DNA from 2 places in the Pseudarthrobacter oxydans genome. Region 1 is predicted to be linked to the other one. Evidence: riboswitches for the same ligand, from Rfam matches in the RefSeq annotation. Region 1 holds a riboswitch; the other holds the start of a gene.
What was found. A riboswitch is a leader RNA that binds a small molecule or an ion and turns the genes downstream of it on or off. The one in region 1 is predicted to bind cyclic di-AMP.
Positions count from the first base shown of each region.

Region 2: linked by a shared signal. The riboswitch ahead of SMD14_RS03470 (hypothetical protein) and the one ahead of SMD14_RS04085 (M23 family metallopeptidase) in region 1 are both predicted to bind cyclic di-AMP.

Region 1 covers NZ_CP139438.1:881,419-886,675, forward strand. Annotated here, with positions in the region: gene serC (phosphoserine transaminase) at 1-293, opposite strand, end outside; gene SMD14_RS04080 (metal-dependent transcriptional regulator) at 574-1,266, shown strand; cyclic di-AMP (ydaO/yuaA leader) riboswitch at 1,385-1,627, shown strand; gene SMD14_RS04085 (M23 family metallopeptidase) at 1,638-2,459, shown strand; cyclic di-AMP (ydaO/yuaA leader) riboswitch at 2,572-2,769, shown strand; gene SMD14_RS04090 (C40 family peptidase) at 2,840-3,511, shown strand; gene SMD14_RS04095 (NlpC/P60 family protein) at 3,671-4,438, shown strand; gene SMD14_RS04100 (HNH endonuclease) at 4,699-5,199, shown strand; gene SMD14_RS04105 (NTP transferase domain-containing protein) at 5,249-5,257, shown strand, end outside.
Region 2 covers NZ_CP139438.1:740,433-745,689, forward strand. Annotated here, with positions in the region: gene SMD14_RS03455 (phosphatase PAP2 family protein) at 1-487, shown strand, start outside; gene upp (uracil phosphoribosyltransferase) at 500-1,135, shown strand; gene SMD14_RS03465 (glyoxalase superfamily protein) at 1,196-1,585, shown strand; gene SMD14_RS03470 (hypothetical protein) at 1,601-2,296, opposite strand; cyclic di-AMP (ydaO/yuaA leader) riboswitch at 2,302-2,462, opposite strand; partial or broken gene SMD14_RS03475 (ATP-binding protein) at 2,558-4,083, opposite strand; gene SMD14_RS03480 (response regulator transcription factor) at 4,091-4,831, opposite strand.

The sequences.
Region 1 (5,257 bases):
TGCGCCTTCTTCTCCACCAGGCCGAAGCTGGCGACGTCCCAGAACGCCGTGGAACCGCCCACGCCCAGCACCACCTCATAGCCTTCCGGGGCACGGAAGAACTGGCTCAGGCCTTCGCGTACGGACCCCACCAGGTTCTTGACCGGTGCCTGCCGGTGGGACGTTCCCAGGATGGTCTTCGATGCGGCGGACAAGGCATCGATCTGCTCCTGCCGGACTTTGGAGGGACCGGCGCCGAACCGCCCGTCCTTGGGCAGGAGGTCGGCGGGAATAGTGATGCTGGTTTCGCTCACAGGTGCTCCAATTTCGGCGTGGACGGGGTGTTGGTCCGGACGGATGTGGGTGCCAGGCAGTCGCGGCGACTGTGACTCGGGCCCTCCCTCATTCTGCCTGAACAGCTGTTTCAGCGGGAACCGGGACCGTCATAGTCCAGACATTGAGACAGGGCCCCTGCCCGCGCCGTCAACTATTCGGACAAACTCAAAATAGGCTAAGCTTTCCAACGGACCACGCTGCATGTGAAGGCGGTACGGTGGGACAACGCAAGGTACTGCGCTCGAGGAGCTGAGCTGGATGACGGATCTGATCGACACTACGGAGATGTACCTTCGGACCATCTTGGAGCTTGAGGAAGAAAACATCGTTGCCCTCCGGGCCCGGATCGCGGAGCGGCTGCGCCACTCCGGGCCCACTGTGTCGCAGACCATCGGCAGGATGGAACGGGACGGCCTGGTGGTTGTCTCCGGAGATCGGCACCTTGAACTCACGGAGGTGGGCCGGAAGCGCGCCACCGAAGTCATGCGGAAGCACAGGTTGGCGGAGCGGCTCCTGGCCGATGTCATCGGGCTGGACTGGGCCTACGTCCATGACGAAGCCTGCCGCTGGGAGCACGTCATGAGCGAACGGGTGGAACGGCGCATTTACGAAATGCTGAACCATCCCACTGAGTCCCCGTATGGCAATCCCATCCCGGGATTGGCGGCCCTCGGGGGCGAGGCGCAGGCCGCTGCGGACGCGGCGGTCAGCCTGCTTGAGGCCATGAAGACCTACGGCCCGGCGTCTGAGGTGACAGTCAGCCGCCTGGCAGAGCCGATCCAGGTGGAACCCGAGTTGTTGGTCCAGCTTGATGAAGGCGGAATCCGGCCCGGTGCCTCGGTCTCGCTGGAGCGGGTGGGGGAGTACATTTCGGTCCGCGTCCCGGGCATCGAAGGGGCCCTGGAGCTGCCGCCGGAAGTCGCGGCGCACGTCTTCGTGGCCGTACGCTAGGGACCGCTTGAGGCCTCCCGGCTACCCCAACGGGTGCCGGTTACGCAAAGATAACGGAATTGTTACTTTGGGACTTTTGCCCCTATAGTTAAACCCAAGCGTTGATACTAAAGCGTTACCTGATCTGGAGCCGAGCTCTGCCAGCGGATCAGGTGCACGAGTCATTACTGGCAGAGGCGGGGGAACCACAAACGGCAGCCGGGGGACTGCCTTGGGGTGAAGTCCGTCAGCAGCAAGCCTCTTCCAGTGAAGGATCCTCCGTGGATACCTCTGTGCCGAAGCTTGCTTACGGCGGACCGGGTCTTTGAACTCTCTGACCCGAATCCGACAGCTAACTTCGCAGGCTTTCCAGAGAGGAACCCTTCTTGTCCATGCAGACCCCCAGGGGACGCCGCCGCGCAGCGGTGCCCGCTTCGACGCCGCGGGTTGTTGAAGTCATCACCACGGAACGCCCCCGCGATCCCCACCGTGATGCGCGCCGCCGTCGTGGTCCCTTCCGCCAAGTCACCGAGTTCGCTGCTGCGAGCGGAATCGGCCAGAAGGCCGGAATCGCACTCGCAGCCACAGGCCTGGTGCTGACCGTGACGGTGCCGGCCACCAGCCCCGTGATGGCCACCGACGCTCCCGGTGTTACTCCGATGGCAGCCTCAGCCGTCACGCCGCAGCCGCAGATCTCAGCCGAGGCCGGTGCCCAGATCGATTTCAGCCGTTCCGCCGTGGTCACCCAGGCGGATCCGGACGGCAAGCTCAAGCAGCTTCTCAGTGCCCAGTCCGCCGGCTCGGTGTCACGTGCTGCCTCGGCAGGAAGCCTCGGCGCTCCACTGGCCACGCTGACCACAGCGTCCCCCTTCGGCTACCGCGTCAGCCCGATCACCGGTGGCTCAGGCGACTTCCACCGCGGCCAGGACTATGTGGCCCAGTGCGGTACGTCGGTCTTCGCTGCCGCCACCGGTACCGTGACCTTCGTGGGCTGGCACCAGTTCGGCGGCGGAAACCGCGTTGTGGTGGACCACGGCAACGGCCTGGAAACCACGTACAACCACCTCTCCTCCTTCAGCGTGAGGGAGGGGCAGACCGTCTCGCGCGGGGACGTAATTGCCCTTAGCGGGACCACGGGCGCCTCCACGGGCTGCCACCTCCACTTCGAGGTGCAGGTCAACGGCGAAGTGGTCGATCCGACTGGCTGGCTGTAGTCAAGTGACGGTGAACTATCAGATGATCGTGACTTGCCGTGACCTGAATGTGACATTCACTCAAAACTGCTGTACCGTCTAACTCGCGTCAACTTTTCCGAAGTTGACGCTCTTGTGCGGATTGCCTAACTCTGCCACCGCTCAAGGTCCGTTCGCATTTCATCGTCTGGCAGGGGCGGGGGAACCAATTTTGGTCTTGGCTTTGGCTAAGACCTTGGGGTTAAGTCGCAAAACTTCCTTGGAAGCAGCGCGGCCGGGTGACTCCCATCCGAATCCGACAGCTCACCTCGCAGGCATTGGGAGAGGCTACCTTCGTGTCTTCACGCAATAATTCTGCGCGCCACCGTGCGCAAACGGTTCGTACCAACCCCTTGGACACTATGTCCAAGGCTGTTAGTGCCAATGCCGGGACAGTAGGTCGCCAGGCTGCCGTTATCGCCGCAGCTTCCGGTCTTATCCTCAGCATGGGCCTGCCCGCCAACGCAGCGGACACCACCGCTGGTGTTTCCGCTTCCACCGAGTCCGGCTCCGCGCAGGCTGCCCTGGCAGTCACCGCAGCCCCCACGGCCACCGTGTCGTTCGAGCGGCCCGTGGTCAAGACCACTGCCGCCCCGAAGCCGGAGCGGGTGCGCCCACAGTCCACCGCCACGGAAACGGGCGCAGCGTCGAGTTCGGAGTCTGCAGCGGACAAGCTGGCCAAGACTGTCTCTTCCGCTTCCACCTCAGGCATTGCTGCCATCGCCTACACGGGCATTGGCAGCCCCTACGTCTGGGGCGGCACCAGCCCGGTCACCGGATGGGACTGCTCCGGCTTCACCCAGTGGGTTTACGCCCAGGCCGGCATCAGCATCCCCCGCGTCAACGCCTGGACTGCCATGACCCCCACCTCCACCCCGCAGCCCGGCGACCTGGTCATGCAGAACGGCGGAGCGCACGTCGGCATCTACGTCGGCAACGGCATGATGGTCAGCGCGCTCAACCCCTCCCAGGGCACGCTGCTCCACGCCGTAGCCGCCACCGGCACCTCTTCGTTCTTCACCATCAGCAAATAGTTCTTGGACCCTCGGGTCCAAGAACTATTTCTTTGCTCCACCACGCTTTCCGCTAACACCACATCCCCGTTCGGGGCGTGCCGGCGTACCCCCAAGATGCCGGCGCGTCCACATCCCTTGGTGCCCACAACGGCCTGAGGAAAACGAAAGAGAGAACTGATGACTACTCGTGCTACCGCACGGCATCGCGCCGAGGTCACCAAAACCAGCTCAATCGCCATCATCGCCAAGGCTGTCGGCGAGAACGCCGGCGGCGTAGGCCGCCAGGCCGCTGTCATCGCCGCCGCTTCCGGCCTGGTACTGACCAGCGGCATCGCGGCGAACGCTGCCGACTCCAACGTCCAGCGCGACTCCGCTCCGGCTTCCACCCTGGAAGTTGAATCCGCCGTCGAAGCCCCCATCTCCGCGGCCTCCACGATCAACATCACCTTCGAAAAGCCCGCCGTCACCACCACGCCGGCCCCGGTTATCGAAGAACCCGCACCTGTCGAGGTCCAGGAGGCCGAGCCGGCCCCCGTCGCCCAGCCTGCTGCTCCCAAGGTCACGGCCAAGGTTTCCACGGCCTCGGCCCCGGCCGCCGCTCCCACTGCTTCCGCCAGCGGCAAGGGTGCAGCCATCCTGTCGGCTGCATACGCCCAGCTGGGTGTTATGCAGGACTGCACCATGCTGGTCACGAACTCCCTGGCAGCAGTGGGGATCAACTTCCACGACTGGCCTGCAGGCTACCTCTCCCTGGGTCGCACCGTCAGCGCTGCCGAGGCGCAGCCCGGCGACCTGATCTACTACGCCGACGGCGGTGCCGGCATGGCACACATTGCTGTCTACGCAGGCAACGGCCAGGCCGTCCACGGTGGCTACAACGGAAACCAGACGGTGGTCTTCAGCGCCAACGTCGGCTCCGGCCCCGTGTTCATCCGAGTGAACTGACCCGCCAGTTCCGGCGGTCCGACCAGGACTCAAAAGAACCCTTGCCCTCACGGCAAGGGTTCTTGCCTTTTAACTGCCGGCTGCTCCAGCCGTTCAGTATGCGCCGCCTGACTGGATCGACACGACCGTTCAGGGAAAGGGCGATTAGCCGATCGCGCGCTTCTATGTTTACTCTTGTGGTGTCGATCCATAGCCCGGACATGCCGAGGGCAGCCGGCCCTCGTGCCCCTGGACGGGTGCGGCCGTGAAGAGGTACGTGCATGCGCACTCTCGTTCTGAATGCTGGGTATGAGCCCCTGGCGGTGATCACTTTCCGCCGGGCGCTGGTGCTTGTGCTCACGGGCAAGGCCAGCGTGGTTGCCGAAGGCGATGATCCCGTGGTGGGACCGCAGGAAATCCTGGGCCGTCCCTCGGTGATTCTCCTGAACCGTTACATCCGGCCGAGGTACAACCAGGCCACTGCTGTCAGCCGCCGCGGAGTGCTCAGGCGCGACGGCCACAGATGCGCGTACTGCGGTAAAGCGGCCCACACCATCGACCACGTCCACCCCAAGTCCCGGGGCGGCGAGGACTCCTGGGAGAACCTGGTGGCGGCCTGCCTGCGCTGCAACAACGTCAAGGGCGACCATACGCCGGCGGAAATGGGCTGGAAACTGCGTTTCGTCCCGGAGCCACCGCATGGAACCATCTGGCAGATCAAGGAACTTGAGAAGCCCACTCCAGCCTGGGATCCGTTCCTTCTGCCGGAGCGGGCCGCCTGACCGGAACCTTCGGCACGCCCGCAGCGCCGCCGATGGCTAGGCTGGGGGCATGGAACAG
Region 2 (5,257 bases), 140 kb from region 1:
CCTGGTGGGCGGCGCTGCCCTCGTTTCCACAACTGCCACCACCCTCGGCAAGCGACTGGTCGGCAGGACCCGTCCGGACCATTCGGAGGCGGTGCCGCCCTATGAGACCACACCGTCCTTCCCGAGCGGACACACGCTGAACACAACTGTGGTGATAGGCGTCCTGGTCTATCTGATGTGCCTCCAGTTCCAAATCCTGTGGGCTAGGATCGCCGCGATAACGGCCGGAGCCATCTTCATCATCGCCATGGGCCTGAGCAGGGTTTTCCTGGGACACCATTGGTTGACCGATGTGATGGCCGGCTGGTTCCTTGGCCTTGCGTGGGTGTCCATGGTGATCCTCGCCCACCGGCTGTTCCACCTGATACGCCGCCGCGAGCACGCGGGCCCTGCGCCCACGTTTGAACACCCCGTCCTCCGCGAGGACCACACCGGGGAGCCGGAGGCCAGCGGCGAACGGCCGGGGAGGGGGCCGGCGGCCGGGTGATAGTTTTGACCAATGCGCACTCTCGTTGTGGACCACCCGCTGGTCGCCCATAAGCTCACTGTCCTCCGCGACAAAAACACTCCGTCCCCGGTCTTCCGGCAGCTGACGGAGGAGCTGGTGACGCTCCTCGCCTACGAGGCAACGCGCGAGGTCCGCACCGAGCCAGTCACCATCGAAACGCCCGTCAGCACCACCGTGGGCACGGCGTTCACCAAGCCCACCCCCCTGGTGGTGCCCATCCTGCGCGCGGGCCTTGGAATGCTCGAGGGCATGACCAAGCTCGTCCCCACAGCTGAAGTGGGCTTCCTCGGCATGGCCCGTGACGAGGAAACCCTGGACATCATCACGTACGCTGAGCGCCTGCCCGAGGACCTTACCGACCGGCAGATCTTCGTCCTGGACCCCATGCTGGCCACCGGCGGGACGCTGCGCGAAGCCATCAAGTTCCTGTTCAAGCGCGGCGCCTCTGATGTCACCTGCATCTGCCTGCTTGCTGCTCCGGAAGGACTGGCGAAGCTGGAGGAAGAACTCTCCGGCGCCAACGTCACCATCGTGCTGGCCTCCATCGACGAAAGGCTCAACGAGAAGTCCTACATCGTTCCCGGCCTCGGCGACGCAGGCGACCGGCTGTACGGCATCGCAGGCTAAGGACATGGCAGGCTAAAGCCAGGCCTTTCCTGTTCCCGGCCGCAGGGCTAGCCTGTGCGGATGGACTGGAAACTGGAACTGGTGTTTGTCCCTGTGTCCGACGTGGACCGGGCCAAGGATTTCTACGTCAACAAGGTGGGGTTCAATGCCGATTTCGATCAGCGGCCCACGGACTCCATCCGCTTTGTCCAGCTGACTCCTCCCGGCTCGGCCTGCTCCATCTGCATCGGGGAAGGGCTCACGGACGCGCCTCCGGGTACCGGCTCGAACCTCCAGCTCGTGGTCAGCGACATCCAGGCTGCCTACGAGCACCTGAAGGGCAACGGGGTGGACGTGAGCGAAGTGGACGTGCAGGACTGGGGCCATTTTGTGTACTTCGCGGATCCGGACGGGAACCGGTGGGCCGTCCAGTACATCCCCGGCCGGGAGGCGGGGGAGCAGCAGAAGTAGGTTACTGCATCCCGCCTAGTACCAGTTGTTCGACAAGTGGAAGTTCAGTGCACCACACGGCGACTGGTAGCGCTCCTGGATGTAGTTCAGGCCCCAGTTAATCTGCGTGCGATAGTTGGTGAGGTAGTCGGCTCCGGCGCTGGCCATCTTCTCAGCCGGCAGGGACTGGACGATGCCGTAGGCGCCGCTGCTCGGGTTGGTGGCCGTGGTGGTCCAGTCCGATTCCTTGGTCCAGAGGGTCTGCAGGCACTGCATCTGGTCCGGAGCCCAGCCATAGGAAGCCAGCTGGCCTGCGGCGTACGCCTGGGCGCCTGCGGGATCATTAACCGCGACGACGGGCGCGGGCTCGGGTGCCGGGGCCGGAGCGGGTTCCGGCGCAGGAGCCGGTGCGGGCTCGGCAACGGGAGCAGGTTCGGCTGCCTGCGGGACAACGTTGATCTGCTCGGCTGCGGGCTCAGGCGCAGGGTTGGCCCGGATTTCGCTCTGCTCCATGCTCAGCTTGGAATGGGACTCCGAAGCCTGCGCCCCGGTGGCTGCCACGCGGGCACCCGTGTCGGTGGCCTGGCCCGCAGCGCCAACTCCAACAAGGAGGGCGCAGGATGCTGCCAGCAGTCCGGCGCGCCGGCCGACGGAGGGGAATTTGCCTGCTGCACGCGTGGAGCGTGCATCCGTGCCTGAATTCGGGCGTGGTTTTACAAGGAACTTGGACATAATAGATCGCCTCTCACACCTGCGGAGTTAGCTGTCGGGTTCGGATGAGGGCATCCGGCCGCACGGAAAAAACACGTGCAGGCTTAACCCCAAGGGCAGTCAGTGCCCGGGACGGTGGGTCCCCCGCCTCTGCCGTTGTTCAAGAGGAATCCGGGAAGTGGCAGAGCTTGGCGTCAACCCGGGATATGCGGCCCGAACGGGGACCGCACCCATTCGACGGTACAGGAGTTCAGCGCATAAGTCACATTTTGGTAACGGAGGTCACGATGACGGCGCGCCGCCTTGTGCCATTCCCCGCATGAGGGGTAGCCGCAGGGCGAACTGCGTGCGGCCGGGTTGCGACGTCACCGTTACCCGTCCGCCGTGGGCCTCAACAATGGACTCGACGATGGACAAGCCCAAACCGCTGGTTCCTTCAGCGGCGGACGCACCGGGCGCGCTGGTCCCCGCACGTGCCGCGTCTGCGCGGGCAAACCGGCGAAGACCTGGTCCACGAACTCCGGCGGTATGCCGCCGCCGTCGTCCGTTACGGTCACCACTGCGGCGCCCTCCGGCGTTTTCTCCACCCCCGTTACCACCGTGGTTCCCGGAGGGGTGTGCTTGCGGGCGTTGGAGAGCAGGTTCATCAGCACCTGCCGCAGCTGGGACGGATCCCCGTTCACCACCACCGGCTCGTCGGGGAGCTCCAGCCGCCAGGTGTGCCCTGGCGCCATGACCTTCTCATCGCTGACGCCTTCCACCACCAGCTGGGTCAGGTCCACCTCGGCAAGCTTCAGCGGCTGGCCCTCGTCGAGCCGCGCGAGCAGCAGGAGATCCTCCACCAAAGCGGTCATCCGTTCCGACTGGCTTTGCACCCGTGCCAGCGACTTCTCCCCGTCCGGAGTGAAGTTTTCCGTCATTCTCATCAGTTCGGTGTAGCCGCGGATGGCGGTCAGCGGCGTGCGCAGCTCATGGGAGGCGTCAGCCACGAACTGCCGGACCTTGGTCTCGCTCTTCTGCCGCGCCTGCAGCGCATTCGCAACGTTGTCCAGCAAGAGGTTCAGCGCGTGCCCCACGCTGCCCACCTCAGTTCCAGGGTTGGAGTTCGACGGCGGGACGCGAACGGCAAGTGCCACCTCGCCGGCGTCCAGGGGCAGCTGCGAAACCCGGGTGGCCACCTCGGAGAGCTGTTCAAGGGGCTTCATGGTGCGGCGGATCAGGACCGTGCCCACCAGCCCGATCAGGAGCAACCCGCCCAGCGAGACGAACACGAAGGTCCACACCAGGGACGTCAGCGTGCTCTCCTTGGCGGCCAGGGGGAGCCCTGTGACCAGGACGTCGCCGAAACTGGTCTTGACCGCAATCAGCCGGTAGTCACCGTTTGAGAGCGTGCGGTCAACGGGCCGGGCATCGGTGGCCAGTGCGAGCAGGACCTGCTTGTCCTCGGAGGACAGCGCAGAGCGCGTAGTGTCCGGGGCCAGGAAGCCGGCGCTGTTGACCTGGCCGTTGAGGATGCGGGCGTTCAATGTTCCCACGCTTTGTCCGCGGGAATCCAGGGGGTCCCTGCCGTTGAAGCCGCCGGAGGGAGGCCGGCCGGGATCGTTGGAGCGGGCTGCGGCCTGGCTCAGCTGCTCGTCCAGCTGGCGGGTGAGGAAGGAGTCCATCGAGGCGTAGCTGGCTACGCCCACCGCACCGCAGATGGCGATCAACAGCGCCATGGCCAGCAGGATAAGGCGTGTGCGCAAGTGCCAGGTGGCGGGTTTGAGCCAGCTCCGGGGCTGCGGCTCCGCGGTGTGCACGGAGGTCATGGCGCGCCTACTCCGCCGGCTTGATGACGTACCCGGCGCCCCGCACGGTGTGGATCATGGGCGGGTGCACGGCGTCCACTTTCTTGCGCAGGTAGGAGATGTAGAGTTCCACGATGTTTGCCTGGCCGCCGAAGTCGTAGTTCCACACCCGGTCCAGGATCTGGGCCTTGCTGATGACGCGCTTTGGGTTCTCCATGAGGTATCGCAGCAGCTCGAACTGGGTGGCCGTCAGCTGGAGCTCCTCGCCCGCGCGGGTCACCTCCCGGGTGTCGACGTTGAGCACAAGGTCTCCCACTACCAGTTCCGCAGTGTCCATGGCGGCAACTCCGGAGCGCTGGACCAGCCGGTGCAGCCGCAGCAGGACTTCCTCCATGCTGAAGGGTTTGGTCACATAGTCGTCGCCGCCGGCAGCGAGGCCCACGATCCTGTCCTGGACCGCGTCTTTGGCGGTCAGGAAAAGCGCGGGAACCTCGGGTGCGAAAGCGCGGATCCTGTTCAGGACCTCGACGCCGTCGAACCCTGGAATCATGACGTCCAATACCAGGACGTCGGGGCGGAAGTCCTTGGCCAGCTTCACCGCTTCCGGGCCGTCGGCAGCTACTGCCACGGACCAGCCCGCCATGCGCAGCCCCATGCTCATGAGTTCAGAGAGGCTGGGTTCGTCATCCACGACGAGGGCCCTGATGGGGGAGCCGTCCGGATGGGTGAGTTTGGGGAGGTTGTTTGTCATGGAGTGCGACGTGGCCATGGGACAACTTTCCGATTATTGGTTTAAGCCCGGCTATGGCATTCCTGTGACCAAGCTGTGAATCCCAGCCTAGCGAGCTGGATGCCGGAAATGCGGCTGCTCCTGCGTGGCCGCTGCTGCGGGATTGCCGTCGCGCGGCAGTTTTCCGGGAAAATTTCTTGTCCGAAAACGCGGGCGGCTGGACACGCCAGCAAGGCGGTGAGTGGGATTTCCCTATCAGTCCCAGTCTTGAATATTTTCGACGGGAAGCACCATGCTGTCGAACAAAATTCTGCCTAGGGGCGGAATCGGACGCCTCCAAGGGATAACAAGCGTTATTTTTATGGCTCCGCCAGAATCGTGATTTGCGGCACATTAGCCCAGTTCGTCTCATTATGCGGACGATCGCGTCCATTGTTACTTGCAAGTTGGCATTGTTACGCTGCA